Regions from separate parts of the Peribacillus sp. P4_D6 genome, predicted to be linked through region 2. Evidence: riboswitches for the same ligand, from Rfam matches in the RefSeq annotation. Region 2 holds a riboswitch; each other region holds the start of a gene.
What was found. A riboswitch is a leader RNA that binds a small molecule or an ion and turns the genes downstream of it on or off. The one in region 2 is predicted to bind S-adenosylmethionine.

Region 1 (4,675 bases), on a different contig from region 2:
AGATTTCAAAAATCTCAGGCAGACGATGTGAAATGAAAATGATTGCCACGCCTTTTTGCTTTAATTCATTTACAATTCGAAAAAGTTCCGTCGTCTCCGTATGACTTAACGGAGCAGTTGGCTCGTCGAGAATCAGGAATTTGCATTCTGTCGAAACGGCTCTTGCTATCAGGACCATCTGTTTTTCAGCCAAGGTCAGGTCTCTAACCAACTTTTTCGAAGGGACATGAATTTTCATATCTTCAAGAATAGAAGTGGCTTTGTTGTGCAGTTCTTTCCAATGTACCCTTTGTTTTTTTCCCATGTTTTGGACCATATCATTCAACATTACATTTTCCCCAACTGTTAAATAAGGGATGAGGGCGGTATCCACTTCCTGATGAACTATTTGAATGCCCTGTTCCTGAGCGGCTTTTGGCGAGCGGATATCCCGCTTCATCCCATCAATAAAAATGTCACCTGAATAATGAACATGGGCTCCCGATAAAACTTTCATTAACGTCGATTTCCCTGCTCCGTTTGCACCGACCAATGCGTGGGCTGTCCCTGATTGTACGGAAAAATCAACTTCACTCAGCGCCTTCACCCCCGGAAATTCAATCGAAATCTTCCTCATTTCTAGTTGCTTGCCCATGTCCATTCCCCCTTATAGAATAGACACTCCCTTCGCTGGAAAGAGAGTGTCTCTTTTTATTTTTTATAATGATCTTTCAAAACCTTCATCCAATCCTCTTCAAATTCCTCCGATACACCCCAGCCATCGACAATATCAGACAGGTTTGCCATGTTTACCGCTTCTTTTGAAGCTTGGATTTGCTTTTGCGAAATGAGTGATGCCTCCAAATCATATGTTTGCGGCGTTTCTTCGCCAGCTAATTTTTTAGCCAATATCCTCATATTCACTGCACCGATCAACTTGGGATCGACTGCTGCCGTGTAGGACCATGAGCTATCAGCCGATTGGATTTCCTGGAGATCTGCATTCGAAACATCAATTCCATATATCTTCACTTCATTGCGGCCCGCTTCTTTAATCGCCCGGGCTGCACCGATAGCAAAGGCATCCCATGTTGCGAAAATGGCATCCAATTTACCTTTAGGGTATTTATTCAGCATTGCGGCTACAGCATTTTGTGTCTGAACCGAAGTATCAGCGGATGCCACTCCGAATCTTTCGACTTCTTTAATCCCGGGATTTTCTTTTAGTTTTTCCTGATAGACTGCATTTCTTCTTACCATTGGAGGAAAACCATCCACCCAAAGATATGCAATTGCCGCTTCACCTTTCTGTTCTTTTATCAGTTTATCGAAAGCCAGTGTTGCCAGCGCTTCATCATCTTGTGAAGTTAATGTCACGCCCTCTATTTTAGATAGATCGCTTATTGAATCGAATGTGACAACGCTTTTACCTGCATCAACCAACTTCTGAACGTCATTTACAGTTGCGGCATCATCACCATGTGAAATGATATAGCCGTCGTAATCTTCCTCCAAAGCCTGTGCTATCGCATCATGGAATTTAGCCGTATCACCATTGGCTGTGTACGTATCGACTTGAAACCCCAGTGCTTCTCCTTCTTCTTTCGCCCCCGCCAGGTATTGGGCAGTATGATCATCACCGCCAATTTTACGGATCACTTTGATTTTGGCTCCATCGCCATCAGCAAATCTCTCCGGGACATTTTCAAATGATACTTTTTCTTCTTTCTTCGATTCTGTGGAACTCTGCCCTGCAGAGCAACCCGTTAAAAGCAAAGCCGAAGCGATGGCAGAAATGAATATCCCTTTAATAGACCTTCTCATCTTGTTCTCCTCCATGTTTTCTAATTAGTCTTATCAGTTAAGTCGGTGTAAATCCCAAAATAAAAACCTCTCTAATATAGAGAGGTTTAATCGGCTGTTTTGCAGACTTGTCCCTCTCTTATCTGTCAAAACATTTCTGTTTTGCAGGATTTAGCACCAATTCCTAATGGAACGGTTGCTGGGCATCTTAGGGCCAGTCCCTCCGCCACTCTTGATAAGAGATATATTGTGTTACGTTTTCGTAATTATCACTTTATAGGGATATAGTCGTAAAGTCAATAGATTTTTGAATATTTGAAATGTTTCCTGTTATTTTTATTTTCTTTGGAGCTGGGCTAGACGCTTTTTCTCGATTTTTTCAAGCCTCTCCAACTGCCTTAATTTCACTTCGAACAACGTGATCGGATCACGGTAAACCTCAGGATTTTCTTTCATATGCTCCAATGCAGCCTGGTAGTCTTTTATTTCAGTCTGCGTCTGCTCTATCGTTTTTTGAAGTAAGGCAAATGAACTGCGATAGAAAAGTGAGATGTCCCGATCCAATGATTTTTCAAACAATCCAAATTGGGTTAGGAAACGTTCCGTGATCATTTCGGCAACATCCAGGTAATCTTCACTTTCCAGGTATTTCTTGTAACGATTGTACATATTGGCCTTATTTTGCGGTATCGCCCCAAATAGCTTACCTGCTCCTTTAAGCAGCAATTGTGATGGAGTCCTGCGCAAAAGGATATTAACGTTTTCGATGCGGATACTGCTTGTCATCCGATCGGCATCACGGCGCCAGTCATCCAATACCCTGAAGTCACCTGCCAGTGTAATCCGTTCTTCTTTGTATAATTCATTGAATCCGGCACTCATCTCATCCATGAACTGCTGGCTTTGTGAGAACTCCATTTGGGAACTGGCAATCCAGTCTTGAAGAGAACGGTAATATTGAGGCATGATCTTGTCAGAAATGAAGTTTTGAATCCGCTCATTCATTTCCTGGTTTAACTGTACATGGACCTGACTGAAATCACTGCTTTCCGTTAACGATTTAGAGCAATCCCTCAGTAATTCAGGAATTTTTGAATAAAGCTGACTTTTCACTTCGTCCTTAAGCGAACGATACGACCTTATGATATTTTCACTTTTTTCTTTTTCCAGATCAGCCAGTTGATTGACCGCTCCATTCAGTTTGACTTCCATCTGCTCATTCCAAGAGATGGAATGCTCGCATTTCCGCTCATTGGCTGTCCGTTTTTCTAATAGATAAGATAAAGTTTTACGAATGAATGCCAGGATTTTTTCAGATCTTCTTTCCTTCCAATTATCATCTTGATAATTCGATTGAAGGAAGGCTGAAAGGTCCTTCAATTGCTGCCTGCTGTCATAATGTTTGGAGAAAGCGAACACTTTCGCATTCGGGAAATATGCATTCACTTTATCCCATGTTTCGTCTTCCATCCGGACTGCGACCTGATCACTGTATATCGTATCCATTTTATTTAATAGGAAATGGATCGGCAGTTTAGGTGCCATCATTTGAATTTCCAATAACAGATCCCTTTCGCTGCCGGTGAAAGGAGCCCTGGCGTCAAGAACGAACATCAGGCCATCACTGCCATGTAAATAGCCTTGGAAATCGGATTCCACGCTTTGTTCCCCATTGAACCCCGGTGTATCCAATAATCGCAAATGATTATTTCTTAGGTAGTCACTGATGATTGTCACATCGACTATAGTCCCGCGCTGACGGCGTGTTTCATCCAAATCAGTTAGCTCCTCGACAACTTTGCTATCTGTATCGGTAATTTCAAGGATTTCCAAATCATCCCCGTCTTTGACACTGACTAGGGAAGAATGGTCCTCAGCAGCAATGCTCTCTCCAACGATTGACTGAATAAAGGATGTCTTTCCATTTCCTGTACTTCCTGCAAGAAGGAGATTGAAATTGCTGGTATCTTTAAGCCCCTCCACCATCCATTTAAGCTTATTTCCAACCCTTAAATCATTATCTTCAGCCCACTGGATAATGGAATTGAACAGTTTCTCTCCCGCTTCCAGTCCGCCTCCCAATTTAGGCGATTTCGAAAGCAGGCTCTCCGCATCCTGAATGACCAGCGCATTAATCGTATCCGGGAAGATTTCATTCCAGGACAACGTGGATGCCGCCGCAAACAGCGAAAGCTCCCCGTCTGCGATTTTGAGCCAGTTTTCCAGCAACCTTGGCACGACAGGACTTAATTCTTTGATTAGATGCGTTCCTTCTAACAAACCTGCATATGCATCCCTGTAATAGACGGAAAGCTCATCCCATACATCCGCATGGTTCAATTCGATGGTATCTATCAAATTATTAATCACTCTTAACCATTCGAAATAAGCATCCGTATATTTATAATTTTTCCAAAGGGCAACCGTCATTTTCTCGAAACGTTCCTGGTCGAGTGTGTATAGCGAACCAAGGACAGTTGAGAAATAATCCGGCTCCATCGATTGGGCAACACCCTGCTGGATATACGTTTTCAGCACATCGAACCAGCCCATTGACTCTGTACGGATACTTTCATTCGCCGCTAATACCACCGCACTGTTCCAATCCTTTTGTTCTTCAAAAAAGGCGCGTGCAATTTCAGTGACATTCGGGTAGTCTGGTTGAAACTCGACTGCTTCTTTCACGACTTTGGAAGCCAAATCATTTCTCGATTCCACTATGTACAGGGAAAACAGCTGCAAAAGAACTTCTGTTTTCAAGACAGCTTCATCCGTATCGACGGATTTATAGATATCCTCTGCGGTTGAATACATTTCCAATTCAAAATACGCATCAGCGATGTTTTTCTTCGCCCAGGAACCAAGTTCCCCTTCTATGTTTTCCCATTTAAAA
Region 2 (4,675 bases):
GCGATATCACATACAGCTTGAATATCGGTCACTTTAAGTAAAGGATTTGAAGGCGTTTCAATGTATATGGCCCTGGTATTTGGCTGAACCGCCGCTTTGACACTTTCAAGGTCCGTCATGTCAACGAAGGTATGCTCAATATTGAAACGGTTCAAAACGCTTGTGACCATCCTGAACGTTCCGCCATACACATCTTCGGAAATGACGATATGATCCCCAGCAGACAATAGCAGGAAGGCTGTTGAAATGGCAGCCATACCTGATGAAAAGGCAAAGCCGTGAGTGCCTTCCTCAAGTTCGGCAATGATGTCTTCAAGTGCCTCGCGGGTTGGGTTCCCGCTTCTGCTGTAGTCATATTTGCCGAATTGATCGATATCGGATTGATGGAAAGTCGATGCATGCTGGATGGGGACGCTCACACCGCCCGTTGCCGGATCGAATTTATGTTGATTATGAAGTAATTTTGTTTCAAAGCTAAAATCATGATCTGTCATCGTAGTGCCTCCCTTTTTACATGTGCGAATGCTTGCTGCAAGTCACCAATCAAATCTTCGCTATCCTCGATGCCAACGGAGAAGCGGAGCAGTCGATTACAAACACCGTTTGCCGTTCTGACCTCAAGCGGTATATCGGCATGTGTTTGTGTGGCAGGATAGGTGATGAAGCTTTCAACCCCTCCCAGGCTTTCTGCAAAGGAAATTAATGAGAGCGATTGTAAAAATGGGTTGACCGCCGCTTCATCAATGATGCGGAAAGAAATCATGCCGCCTCGGCCTGGATACAATACGTCCGTAACACAATCATGCTCCGATAAGTAATCTACAAGTATCTTGGCATTCTTTTCATGACGCTCCATCCGCAATGCCAGGGTTTTCATTCCGCGCATCAACAGCCATGAATCAAATGGGCTCAAGACAGCTCCAGTGCCATTATGATGGAAGGCAAGTGCATCACATAATTCAGCGCCGCTAGCAACGATCAGTCCGGCGAGCACATCATTATGACCACCGAGATACTTGGTTGCACTGTGGATCACAATATCAGCTCCAAGCAAGATGGGTTGTTGAATAAGAGGCGTGTAAAAAGTGTTATCAACGATTAGCAATAAATTATATCGTTTAGCCAATGCGGCAACGGCGCTAATATCCGTTTGCTGCATAAGAGGGTTAGTGGGAGTTTCGATGAAGATGGCTTTCGTGTGAGGAGTGATGGCTTTTTCGATATCCTCCAAACAACAAGTGTTTACATAGTCACACTGCAATCCCCATTTTTTAAAACCTTGTTCTAACAGCCGATATGTACCGCCATAAAGATCTTCACTGACAATCCACGCATCCCCGGATTTAAAAAGGGCGAGTATAGTGGAGATGGCGGCCATTCCTGAACTGCAGGCATAGCCTTGGTCTCCTTTTTCCAGATCGGCGATGGATCGCTCCAATAGCTGGCGGGTAGGGTTACCTGTCCTTGTGTAGTCGAATCCCGTCGATTGACCGATTCCTTCGTGGCGAAAAGCTGTTGAAAAGTATACCGGCGGATTGACTGTTCCTGTCGCCGTTTCACTGCGATTTCCTAATTGAGCAAGATATGTTTCAGGTTTATACATGGTTTTCACTGCTCCTTTGAGTTAAATAAAATAAAAAAAAGTCTTCTTTAAGAAGAAGACTTTGATTAAGTAGGGACGAGTCATTCTTCTTATCTTCCAAGTTCATAAACTTGTGGAATTAGCACCTTTTCATTGGTTTGAAACAAATGAAGGTTGCTGAGGTGTCATCGGGCCATTCCCTCTACCTCTCTCGATAAGAGTTTAGATTATTCAATTTCTTTTGAATTTACTATATATACAAAACACTGTCAAGGACATTTTGGGGGTGATGATGTGTTGGCGTTCATGGCCAGGTCAATTGAAGCCTAGCGGTGCCTACACTTTATGTGTCAAAAAAGAATATCCAAATTTTCATCTAAATATGAATGGCCTAGGATTTTTCAGAAATATGGAAAGGGTCAGCGGGATATTTTTGCTTTAAAATAATAAAGTTTGTACAATGTATGGAGAGAAAGAATAATCCGACATTATTCATTTCATATGCAAAAATTCTTCAATGAATAGTGCAAACTTAGGAGGAGAACACATGGAATACAGAATCGAACGTGATACGATGGGTGAAGTGAAAGTTCCTGCTGATAAATATTGGGGAGCACAAACTGAGAGAAGCCGTAACAATTTCAAAATCGGTAACGAAAAAATGCCGATTGAATTGGTTCGTGCATTTGCATACGTTAAACAAGCTGCTGCAAAGGTGAACTATGATCTTGGCGATCTTTCCGAAGTTAAAAAGAACGCCATCGTCAAGATTTGCGGCGAAATCCTTGAAGGTACGCTTGATGAACATTTCCCGCTTGTAGTTTGGCAAACGGGAAGCGGTACGCAAAGTAATATGAATGTGAATGAAGTGGTCGCTAACAAAGGGAATGAATGGTTAAAAGAAAATGGTGAATCGGAAATCCTTCACCCGAATGATGATGTTAACAAGGCACAAAGCTCAAATGATACTTTCCCGACTGCCATGCATATTGCAGCCTTTATGGAAGTCGCTGAAAAATTGGTTCCTGCCATCAAAGCACTTCGTGATACATTCGATACAAAAGAAAAAGAATTTTGGGATGTCGTGAAAATCGGCCGGACACATCTTCAAGATGCTACACCCTTAACATTAGGACAAGAAATTTCCGGTTGGAAAGCGATGCTCGATAAAGATTTGGCGATGATTGAGGAAAGCAGCCAAAAACTATTGAACCTTGCTCTAGGCGGAACGGCTGTAGGAACCGGAATCAATACAAAGAAAGAATTCCCGGGACTTTCTGCCAAACAAATTGCAGCGGATACAGGATATCCTTTTGTCACATCTGATAATAAGTTCCATGCATTGACTAGCCATAACGAAATCGTCTACGCACACGGTGCTTTGAAAGCATTGGCGGCAGATTTAATGAAAATTGCGAACGATGTCAGATGGCTTGCAAGTGGACCGAGAAGCGGAATCGGAGAAATTGCCATTCCGGAAAACGAGCCGGGCAGCTCCATCATGCCAGGTAAAGTCAATCCGACCCAAAGTGAAGCGCTTACCATGATTGCGACACAAATCGTGGGTAACGATGCTACAATTGGCTTTGCAGCAAGCCAAGGTAACTTTGAATTGAATGTATTCAAACCAGTCATCATCTATAACTTCCTGCAAACGGTCAAATTATTGACGGAAGGCATTCATTCCTTCAACGATAATTGTGCGGTTGGCATCACTGCAAATGAAGATAAGATCAAAGAAAATGTAGAGCGTTCCCTTATGCTGGTAACAGCATTGAACCCGCATATCGGTTATGAAAAAGCAGCCAAGATCGCCAAAACTGCCTTCAAGGACAACTCCACGTTAAAAGAAGCGGCATTGAAACTGGAGTTCCTGACGGAAGATGAATTCAAAGCATGGGTCGATCCTGCTAACATGGTTAATAAATAATTGGATGGAAGCACCCTCCCTCTAACATTAGGGAGGGTGTTTCCATGTGTTAAAATACTGGAATCGACAAATACTGAAATCATAAGTATCTGGAACAGGAGGAAAAACAATGTCTATATGCCCGCTTTGCAACGGTCTAAGAAAAATTCATGTGGATTGCCCGGAATGCGGCAGTGAACTTGAGGATAAAGGGAAATTCATGGATTATGCTGATGATTACAGTGCTTATATGGATATCGACATACTTAAAGAAAACGACGGATACCCTCAATCCCTTCAAAAAGGGCAATGCCCCCATCTCATGAAATGCCCTGAATGCGGACATGATGAAGTGGTATTGGTCCAGGAATGAATCGCCCTTTATTTTAATAAACGTAAAAAGACCCATAATGAATGGGTCTTTTCATGTTTAATTGGCAGATAACTTCATGCTTTCCTGCATCTGTTCATCTTCTTCAACTAAAATGCGATGTTCGGTCCCTTTATCAAAAAAGTGCGCTTTATTCATGTCGAGGGCAAGTTCGATCTTTTCGCCTGCCTGGATAATGTTATTGGCATCGACCCTTGCAACGAAGTCCTGCCCCTCTAAAGTGGAGTAGAGCATGATCTCCGCGCCCATGAGTTCGGCTACATCAATTTGGGTCGTGAATGTAGTGTTAGGGGACTCCGTGAAATAAGCTCCTTCATTATGGAAATCTTCCGGACGGATTCCAAGGATTACTTCTTTTCCGACATATCCTTGATCACGTAGCATTTTTATCTTAAATTCAGGTATTTCAAGCGTTTGTTCGCCTATTTTGATTGTGCCTTCTTTTAATGTTCCGGTAAAGAAGTTCATGGCAGGCGATCCGATAAAGCCGCCGACAAACACGTTTATTGGTTTCTCATAAACATCCTTTGGAGCACCGACCTGTTGGATGATACCATCTTTCATTACAACAAGACGTGTCGCCATGGTCATTGCCTCTGTTTGGTCATGTGTGACATATATCGTTGTGGTGTCGAGCCGTTTATGCAGTTTAGCTATTTCCGCGCGCATTTGTACCCGCAGTTTTGCGTCGAGATTGGATAATGGCTCATCCATCAAGAAAACTTTTGCGTCCCTTACAATTGCACGGCCAAGTGCAACACGCTGGCGCTGACCACCTGAAAGCGCTTTAGGT
Region 3 (4,675 bases), on a different contig from region 2:
TCGCAATGAGCTGATACCCTTTTTCATTCGGATGTAACTTATCACTGAAATACTTTGTTTTCTTTTCATCTTCAAAAAGATCATTTGTAGGAATGAATAACATCCTTTCACCTTTATCGGCTAATCCCTTTATTGACTCGTTATAATCGCGAATGTGCTTTTCAAGTTTTTGATTGTCTTTAATTGGGTTATATAGTCCTATTACCAGAATATCCGCTTTATCGTTTGCCTCTATCAGTGTTGATGTAATCTTTTTCAGATGGTTGATATATTCCCGTTTACCCTCATTGATTTTTCGGTCACTTATTTTCTCCAAGTTCCCGCCATTACTATTGATCAAGTCATTCGTTCCAATAAAAACAATGAAAGTATCGGCTTCATCAAGTTTCGTTTTAATTCGGTAATCATCTAGCTGTTTCATCACCCCATCCGTTTCCTGGCCTTTAATACCGTAATTCCAAAAACTCACTTTTTGCTCCGATTGGGGATTATTCAATTCATCTTCAAGGCCATCTATATATCCTTCCCCGTCCTTATCCCCTTTTCCATAGGTTAATGAATCTCCAAAAGCCATGACCCTTTGCACGTCTTCCGACTCCGAGGCCTGAAATTCATATGCAGCAAAACATATAAACAGTACGATAATCAATATACCTGCCAATTTTTTCATTTGGTTCTCCTCTTGTTTTTTACTAGAAGTATTTAATCTTTTTCATACCCAAAAAATCTGCAGTACTAACATAAAAAAGAATTGTCAGATAAAGAATAAAAAGTGTATGATAATATAAAACTTTCAATGGATTGGGTTTCATTCAACGTCCCTAAAACCAAAAACGGGATTACCCTTCATTCTGGAGATTGAATAAATGATAGTTAGGAGTTTAAATCATGGAAGAACACATAGAGTTTAGAGAGGCAGAACTATCTGATCTACCCAGAATTGTTGAAATATATAATTCGACAATTGCTTCAAGGATGGTCACGGCAGATACGGAACCTGTATCCGTCCAATCGAGGGTTAAATGGTTTGAGGAACATCATTCAGAAAGTAGACCGCTATATATCATTACTATAGAAGGGAAAACCGCTGGATGGATGAGCTTTCAATCCTTTTATGGCCGACCGGCATATAATTCCACTGCCGAAATCAGCATTTACATTGATGATTATTTCCGGGGAAAAGGAATTGGACAAATTTCGATTCGAAAGGCAATTGAATTGAGTCCAAAATTAGGTGTTAAGACTTTATTGGGTTTCATTTTCGCCCATAATACACCAAGCCTTAAGCTTTTTTCTAAATTCGGGTTTGAAGAATGGGCACATTTACCTCAAGTTGCCGAGATGGATGGCATTGAGCGGGATTTGATCATTCTAGGTAAACGTGTCGATATTTAAATATAATTCTTTAGAGCTATTGCCTTGAGCAGTAGCTTTTTTAGATTAATACAGGTCGAATTGCTAATTTAAAAATACCTATATGCTTCTTGAAGGGAAAAATATTCAGAATCTCTTTTACTTGCTAACGCATTCAATAGCGTATCCAATTCTTGACTGGCTTGAACAGTCAGCAGACTTGTTAAGCCGTAAATCGCTCCCAACTTTATCATTTCCTGTCTCTTCTCTTCTACTTTTTCTATAGTTACCTTACGGCAAGGCATTATAGTCACCTCCCATTTATTCAATATTTTTACACTTTCATCATAATGAAACTACTAGTTAAAATCAACTATTTCTCAGAAATTAAATGTGTTATTTTATAGGTCAAATGTGACAAAACACCTATTTTGTTATTTAATTATGTATAATTTGTGTCGTTTTCTAATAAACGCAAAAAAAGCATCCACTAGTGTAGACTGTGAATGCTTACATCATATCCCTTATCCAAAAAACCAAATATTGTATTTCACTTACTATGTCATCCATTCAGAAGGTGACTCGTTATTAGGTCTATTTATAACAATCTTATATTCATCTTCAAGTACTTTTAATGGGGCATCATAAAGGTGCCTTTCATCAGAGGTTTTGTATACTCCATTGGACAATAGCTCTTCAATGAGTTTTGCCTTCCTCTGTTCAATCCTCTTAAATAATTCTGCCATGTAAATGGCTCCTTTCCTAGTCATCCTAGAGCCTGCTTCTAGTTAGCTAAACTTTATCAACTTATTTGATTTCACCAAATTATATATACCTTTTCTAGTATGTCACTAAACGTTATTTCCCAAAAATAAAAGCCCCTTCTAATTTAAGAAGAGGCTGACAGTTTCCGTACGGCTCTTCTTATCTTCCAAGCATATGCTTGTTGGATTTAGCACAGTTCCCAAAACGGGTCCGCTGCCGAGGTTTCTTAGGGCCAAGTCCCTCCACCTCTCTGGATAAGAATTCGATATATAATGATGTAGAAATGATTCTATCCTAATAATCTTCAAAAGTCAATTACCTGGTTCTCCCTTTTTTCCTGGACATAAAGTGATTCCTCTTTCAAATACGGGTTGCATTTTCTTGTCTTTCTGATATGATGTCAGTAATTACATACAATTCACACCACTAGGGGAGTCTTTTTTTAAGACTGAGATGGAATTAGTTCCGGACCCTTTGAACCTGAACCGGCTCATACCGGCGGAGGGAAGTGGATGATATCGTCCATTTACAGACTATATCCATCTACCCCGTTCCGTATTCAGGAACGGGGTTTTTTTATTTAACAAAGGCAAAGGGAGCCATTCTATAGGAGGATGAACAATGGAGAATACAAAATTAGAAACATTCAGTGATAGACTGCATGCACGGGCAAAAGAGATTTGGAAAAGGAATCATTCACATCCCTTTGTCCAGGCAATTGGAAACGGCACACTTCCTGAAAAGAAATTTGCCTATTACCTGAAGCAGGACTATGTCTATCTCATGGATTATTCCAAGCTCTTTGCTTTAGGTGTCATCAAAGCCCATAACATCGAAACCATGGCAAAATTTGCGAGCATTTTAAATGAAACCCTTCAAGTGGAAATGGATATTCATCGGCATTATGCTTCCGAATTCGGGATCAGCTCCAAGGAATTGGAAAATACAGAACCTACTCCAACCACTCTAGCCTATACAGGTTACATGCTAAATGCAGCTCAGCATGGGACTTTGGCAGACTTGATCGCCTGTCTTCTGCCTTGCGCTTGGGATTATTATGAAATCGGTTTGCTATTAAAAGAACAAAATGGAGCAGCACTGGAAAACAATCGCTACGCAGATTGGATAAGGTCCTATTCATCTCCTGAATTCGGGGAAGCACACAAGTGGCTGATCGCTTTGTTGGAAGAATTGACGGAAGGCATGCCTGAAAAGGAACTTCTTAGATTAGAAAAGCACTTTTTGGTTACTTCCCGATATGAATATTTATTCTGGGACATGGTTCAAAATGAGCAGGATTGGCCTCTGTAGGTGGTTGACATGAGGATGAACCCTATCAAGAAACTGACATTGACTGCCATGATCACGGCTTTAACGACGCTTACCAGTTCATTTATTTTCATCCCTGCAGGATTTGCAAAAATCTTTCCTATTCAACATCTGGCAAATGTCCTGACGGCGGTTCTATTGGGGCCTGCATATGCGGTGACACAAGCTTTTTTAGTTTCCATCATTAGAAACATGATTGGTACCGGTTCAATTTTCGCCTTTCCCGGCAGTATGTATGGTGCACTTTTGGCCGCCATCCTTTACCGAAAAACACAAAGCTTAAAATTCGCCTGTTTAGGGGAAGTGATCGGGACCGGCTTTCTCGGTTCCCTGGCCTGTTATCCGCTTGCAACCCTCCTATTGGGAGAAAAAGCTGCTCTTTTTGGTTTTTTACCGGCTTTTATGTTCAGTTCATTCGCAGGGGCGATTTTAGCTTTCATATTACTTAAAATATTGCTAAAAAATACTTATATGAAGGGGTTTTTTTATGAAAACAGCATTAACGATCGCAGGCTCTGATTCAGGGGGCGGTGCTGGAATACAAGCGGATTTAAAAACATTTTCTGCACATGGTGTATTTGGAATGTCTGCCATCACAGCCGTAACCGCCCAAAACACAATGGAAGTCCGTTCTGTACAGCCCATTGAAACTGCTATCATATCGGATCAAATTGCAGCTATCTTTGAAGATATTCCTGTCGATGCAGTAAAAATAGGCATGCTTGGATCAAAAGAAACCGTGGAAACGGTCGCTGCGTCCCTTAAAACCTTCATGCCTGCCATCGTTATCCTTGACCCTGTCATGATTTCCAAAAGCGGCCACCATTTGCTCGACGAAAAGGCCGTCTCTGCCTTAAAAATGGAATTGCTTCCGCTTGCAAATCTTGTAACACCCAATGTACCAGAAGCGGAAGTACTTACTGGCTTCCCAATTCGGACGAAACAAGATTTCTACAGGGCATGCATTTCGATACAAGAAATGGGTCCCAAAGCCGTTTTACTTAAAGGCGGCCATGCAGCAGGAAATCCAAATGATCTTTTTTATGATGGGACTGACTTCCACTGGATCAAGGGAGAGCGCATTCATACAAAAAACACTCATGGTACGGGCTGTACCCTATCATCCGCCATTACATCTAACCTGGCAAATGGACTGCCATTGCAAGTGTCGATCGAACAAGCCAAGACCTATATTTCCGAAGCGATACGCAATAGCTTTTCAATCGGT
Region 4 (4,374 bases), on a different contig from region 2:
ATAGGGTACAGTTTAGACCATTCCGAAACCTTTTTAAACTGCGACCTGAATTAAATCAGGTCGCCATTCTCGAATTATTTATCCGCCGGTACAACTGCACCTTTGTATTCTTTAAGAATGAAATCTTGAATTTTTTTAGAATGCAATACTTCTACAAGCGCTTTGATTGCTTCTTTATTTTCGTCACCTTTGTTTACGGCAATGACATTCACATAAGGTGATTCGGAATCTTCAATCGCAATTGAATCTTTAAGCGGATTCAAACCGGCGTCAATTGCATAGTTGGAGTTGATCAAGACTGCATCGCCTTCGCCGCTCTCATAAATTTTAGGAAGCAGCGCCGCTTCATAATCTGCATCGAATTTAAGGTTTTTCTTATTTTCAACGATGTCTTTCGTTGTAGCCGTCGTTTTATCGATGCCTTCTTTCAAAGTGATCAGGCCATTCTTTTCCAAAAGGGATAAAGCGCGTCCATGATCAGCAACAGAGCTGCTCATAATAATTGTTGCGCCTTCCGGAAGTTTATCAATGCTTTTATATTTTTGTGAATATAGAGCAATCGGCTCGATATGGATTCCGCCAGCATTGACGAAGTCATATCCATTTTCTTTAATTTGCCCCTCTAAATATGGAATGTGTTGAAAGTAGTTAGCATCCAATTCCTTATCATTCAACGCCTTATTCGGTAAAACATAGTCCTGGAACGTTTCAATTTCCAAATCGATTCCTTTTTCTTTAAGAAGCGGTTTAGCTTCCTCAAGGATTTCTGCATGAGGAACATTGGATGCCCCTACAACTAATTTCTTCGATTCTTTTTCCGTATCGCTGCCGCTTTTATCCTTTTCACTTCCACAAGCAGCCAAAGCGATAGATAACACTAAGATTAATGCAAATCCTAAAAACTTTTTCATCCTATTCATCTCCCTTTATCTTTTGTCCAATTTAGATGTAATCACATCTCCAATAATTTGAATTATGAAGACGATAATTAGAATAACGATTGTCGCTACAAGCGTAACGTCATTTTGATTTCTTTGATAGCCGTCCAAATAAGCTAGATTACCAAGCCCGCCAGCGCCGATGACCCCGGCCATTGCGGTATATCCAACCAATGCAATCGATGTTACAGTAATCCCGGAAATAAGGGCAGGCATCGACTCTGGAAGAAGGACCTTCCAAATGATCGTGCTCGTTTTTGCCCCCATCGATTTAGCGGCTTCAATTACACCTTTATCGATTTCACGAAGGCCGATTTCAACCATCCGCGCATAAAATGGGGCAGCACCGATAATAAGTGCCGGCAGTGCAGCGTTCTCACCAATCATGGAACCGACAAGCGCTTTAGTGAAAGGAATGAGCAGCACGATCAAAATAAGAAACGGAATGGAACGGAATATATTGACGACAGCACTCATGACTCCGTTGACAGCCCGGTTTTGCCACATATTACCCTTCCCTGTCAGGAAAAGGATCAATCCTAGTATTATGCCTATAAAAAAGGTTGCCACTACAGAGACGCTTGTCATGTAAAGCGTTTCTTTCGTAGCTTCAATGATGTCTTCCCAATCAACATTCGGCAATAATTCTTCAAGCATGAGTAATCACCTCCACGCCTACCTGCTGTGCTCTAATGAATTCGATTGCGCGGAGCATTTCATCCTCTTTGCCATCTAGATGGATAAACAATGTTCCATATGAACCGCTTCTTGTTTGGGATATCTTACCTTGAACGATATTGACATCCAACTCGAAGTTACGTACAAGCTTGGTGATCAATGGGCTTTCTGCATGATCACCTACAAAGGTCAATTGAATCACTTTGCCGGCTGGATAGCGTTCGAGCAAATGGTCCATCGTTTCTTTCGTTTCTTCCGGTTCCGTTACCTGTTGCACGAAACGCTTCGTCATTTGTTCTTTAGGATTCTTGAAGACATCCAGGACAGGACCCTGTTCAACAACCTGCCCGCTTTCCATCACGGCGACGCGATGGCAGATTTTACGTATTACATGCATTTCATGCGTAATCAAGACGATCGTCAATCCCAAACGCTGATTGATGTCAACAAGCAATTCGAGTATGGAGTCGGTAGTCTGCGGATCCAATGCAGAAGTCGCTTCATCACACAGCAGCACTTTAGGGTCATTTGCCAGAGCCCTGGCTATTCCCACCCTTTGCTTTTGCCCTCCGCTTAATTGCGAAGGATAGGCCTTTTCCCTGCCTTCAAGTCCGACTAACTTGATCAATTCGTTCACACGCTTGGTGCGTTCAGGTTTAGAAATACCTGCAATTTCCAACGGGAAAGATATATTCTCCTGAACGGTCCTTGACCATAATAGATTGAAATGCTGGAAAATCATGCTGATTTCTTGACGGGCCTTACGGAGCTGAGCCCCTTTAATTTTTGAAATTTCCTTTTCAGCCACCACAACGGATCCCTCTGTCGGTGTTTCCAATCCATTGAGCATTCTGATCAAAGTACTTTTCCCCGCTCCACTGTAACCGATGATTCCGAAAATCTCGCCTTTATTTATTTCAACATTCACATTATTTACAGCCTTGATCGTCTCACTGTTTCCTTTTCCTGTTCGGAACAGCTTACTGACTTTCGTCAATGTAATCATTAACCCTCACCTCTTTTATCCAATAAAACCTATGAACTTAGTTGATTTCTCTACATTATTAGTCTGTTTCTCCTATCATGTAAAAGTTTTCCCAATTAAAATAGAAAAAACCCTTCTGCATGAGCAGAAAGGCAGGTGAAGAAACAGGCCTTCCTCTCATCTTCCAAAGTGATTAAACTTTGTGTGAATTGGCACCTTTCCAAGGAAATCTCCTTGTCGGTTGCCGGGTTTCATCGGGCACATCCCTCCACCTCTCTTGATAAGAGCTAATATATAGAATATTTGTACATCATTAAGTTCTTTAGTATGGAGAAATTTTATCATAGATAAAAAAGGAGCGCAATGTATATTATTTCTAGTACAAGAATGAACAGGAACTTTGCTTAAAGCGTTTTGGAAGTCAAGGAGACGATGTTCGTCGCCTTTTCAATTGCCTGCTCCAAATCTTCTATTAAGTCGTCTACATTTTCAATCCCAATCGATAAACGGACTTGATCGGCACTTACACCCGCTTTCGCAAGACCCGCCTCATTCAATTGTTGATGGGTCGTACTTGCTGGGTGGATGATCAAGCTCTTCGCATCCCCTACATTCGCCACATGGGACCATAATTCCACCGAATTGATAAGTTTTGCCCCAGCTTCGCGATTACCTTGAATCCCAAATGTCACGACAGATCCAGCTCCCTTTGGCAAATATTTATCCGCAAGGGCTTTATCGGGATGATCCTCATCCCCAGGATGCGAAACCCAGGTCACGGCAGGATGGTTTTTTAAATATTGGATGACAGACTTGGTGTTTGATAGATGCTCTTTCATCCTTACATGCAGCGTTTCAAGTCCAAGCGTAAACTGGAATGCACTTTGGGCACTTAGCGCAGGGCCCAAATCACGTAGTAACTGGACCCGGGCTTTCGTTATGAATGCGGCAGGGCCAACTGCCTCGGCGTATACCAGACCGTCGTAACTTGGGTCAGGCTCCGTGAAGCCAGGATAGTTCGGCGAGTTCCAATCGAATTTCCCTCCATCCACGATGACACCGCCTAGAGTCGTTCCATTTCCAAGAAGCCATTTTGTAGCGGAATGGATGACAATATCCGCTCCAAAATCAATTGGTCTGCAAAGATACGGTGTCGCGAAGGTATTATCAATGATTAAAGGTATGCCGGCTTCGTGGGCGATTTCCGCTACCGCTTCAATATCGAGCACCCTCAAACTTGGATTTCCGATCGTTTCAGCAAAAATGGCTTTAGTTCTTGGTGTAATCGCCCTTTTGAAATTTTCAGGGTCATCGGGAGAAACGAACTTCACTTTGATCCCATATTTAGGAAGAGTGTTTTCGAAAAGGTTATACGTACCGCCATATAATGTAGAGGCTGAAACAATCTCATCCCCTGCAGCAGCAATATTCAGGATTGAAAGTGAGATGGCAGCCATTCCGCTTGCCGTTGCCAATCCGCCGATACCGCCTTCCAATAAGGCCATTCTTTCCTCAAAAACGCTGACCGTGGGATTATGAAGCCGTGAATATATATAGCCATTCTCCTTTAGGCCAAATAAATTCGCTGCATGGTCGGTGTCCTTGAACAAGTATGCATTGCTTTGGTAGATAGGAACGGCACGGACACCTGTTTCATCAGCTTGCAGACCGCCATGAACACTCAATGTTTCAAAACGCAACTTTTTCTCTGACATTTAATTTCACCTTTTTCTATGGATTTAGTTGGATTTATATGAAATCTGGCTTTTTATA

Region 1: another riboswitch for S-adenosylmethionine. It lies ahead of AC1DVB_RS06935 (sugar ABC transporter substrate-binding protein); the one in region 2 lies ahead of AC1DVB_RS15050 (methionine biosynthesis PLP-dependent protein).
Region 3: another riboswitch for S-adenosylmethionine. It lies ahead of AC1DVB_RS07960 (Fur-regulated basic protein FbpA); the one in region 2 lies ahead of AC1DVB_RS15050 (methionine biosynthesis PLP-dependent protein).
Region 4: another riboswitch for S-adenosylmethionine. It lies ahead of AC1DVB_RS00020 (methionine ABC transporter ATP-binding protein); the one in region 2 lies ahead of AC1DVB_RS15050 (methionine biosynthesis PLP-dependent protein).

Annotation. Positions count from the first base shown of each region.
Region 1 is NZ_JBFUIQ010000013.1:42,957-47,631, forward strand. It holds gene AC1DVB_RS06930 (sugar ABC transporter ATP-binding protein) at 1-634, opposite strand, end outside; gene AC1DVB_RS06935 (sugar ABC transporter substrate-binding protein) at 691-1,803, opposite strand; SAM riboswitch class I at 1,919-2,024, opposite strand; gene AC1DVB_RS06940 (GTPase domain-containing protein) at 2,119-4,675, opposite strand, start outside.
Region 2 is NZ_JBFUIQ010000046.1:13,988-18,662, forward strand. It holds gene metC (cystathionine beta-lyase) at 1-494, opposite strand, end outside; gene AC1DVB_RS15050 (methionine biosynthesis PLP-dependent protein) at 491-1,603, opposite strand; SAM riboswitch class I at 1,690-1,803, opposite strand; gene fumC (class II fumarate hydratase) at 2,130-3,512, shown strand; gene AC1DVB_RS15060 (hypothetical protein) at 3,622-3,864, shown strand; gene AC1DVB_RS15065 (ABC transporter ATP-binding protein) at 3,922-4,675, opposite strand, start outside.
Region 3 is NZ_JBFUIQ010000016.1:28,228-32,902, forward strand. It holds gene AC1DVB_RS07945 (DUF459 domain-containing protein) at 1-670, opposite strand, end outside; gene AC1DVB_RS07950 (GNAT family N-acetyltransferase) at 889-1,395, shown strand; gene AC1DVB_RS07955 (aspartyl-phosphate phosphatase Spo0E family protein) at 1,464-1,658, opposite strand; gene AC1DVB_RS07960 (Fur-regulated basic protein FbpA) at 1,911-2,099, opposite strand; SAM riboswitch class I at 2,275-2,379, opposite strand; TPP riboswitch at 2,537-2,642, shown strand; gene tenA (thiaminase II) at 2,740-3,429, shown strand; gene thiW (energy coupling factor transporter S component ThiW) at 3,445-3,966, shown strand; gene thiD (bifunctional hydroxymethylpyrimidine kinase/phosphomethylpyrimidine kinase) at 3,935-4,675, shown strand, end outside.
Region 4 is NZ_JBFUIQ010000001.1:235-4,608, forward strand. It holds gene AC1DVB_RS00010 (MetQ/NlpA family ABC transporter substrate-binding protein) at 75-911, opposite strand; gene AC1DVB_RS00015 (methionine ABC transporter permease) at 927-1,595, opposite strand; gene AC1DVB_RS00020 (methionine ABC transporter ATP-binding protein) at 1,588-2,622, opposite strand; SAM riboswitch class I at 2,776-2,888, opposite strand; gene AC1DVB_RS00025 (O-acetylhomoserine aminocarboxypropyltransferase/cysteine synthase family protein) at 3,006-4,316, opposite strand.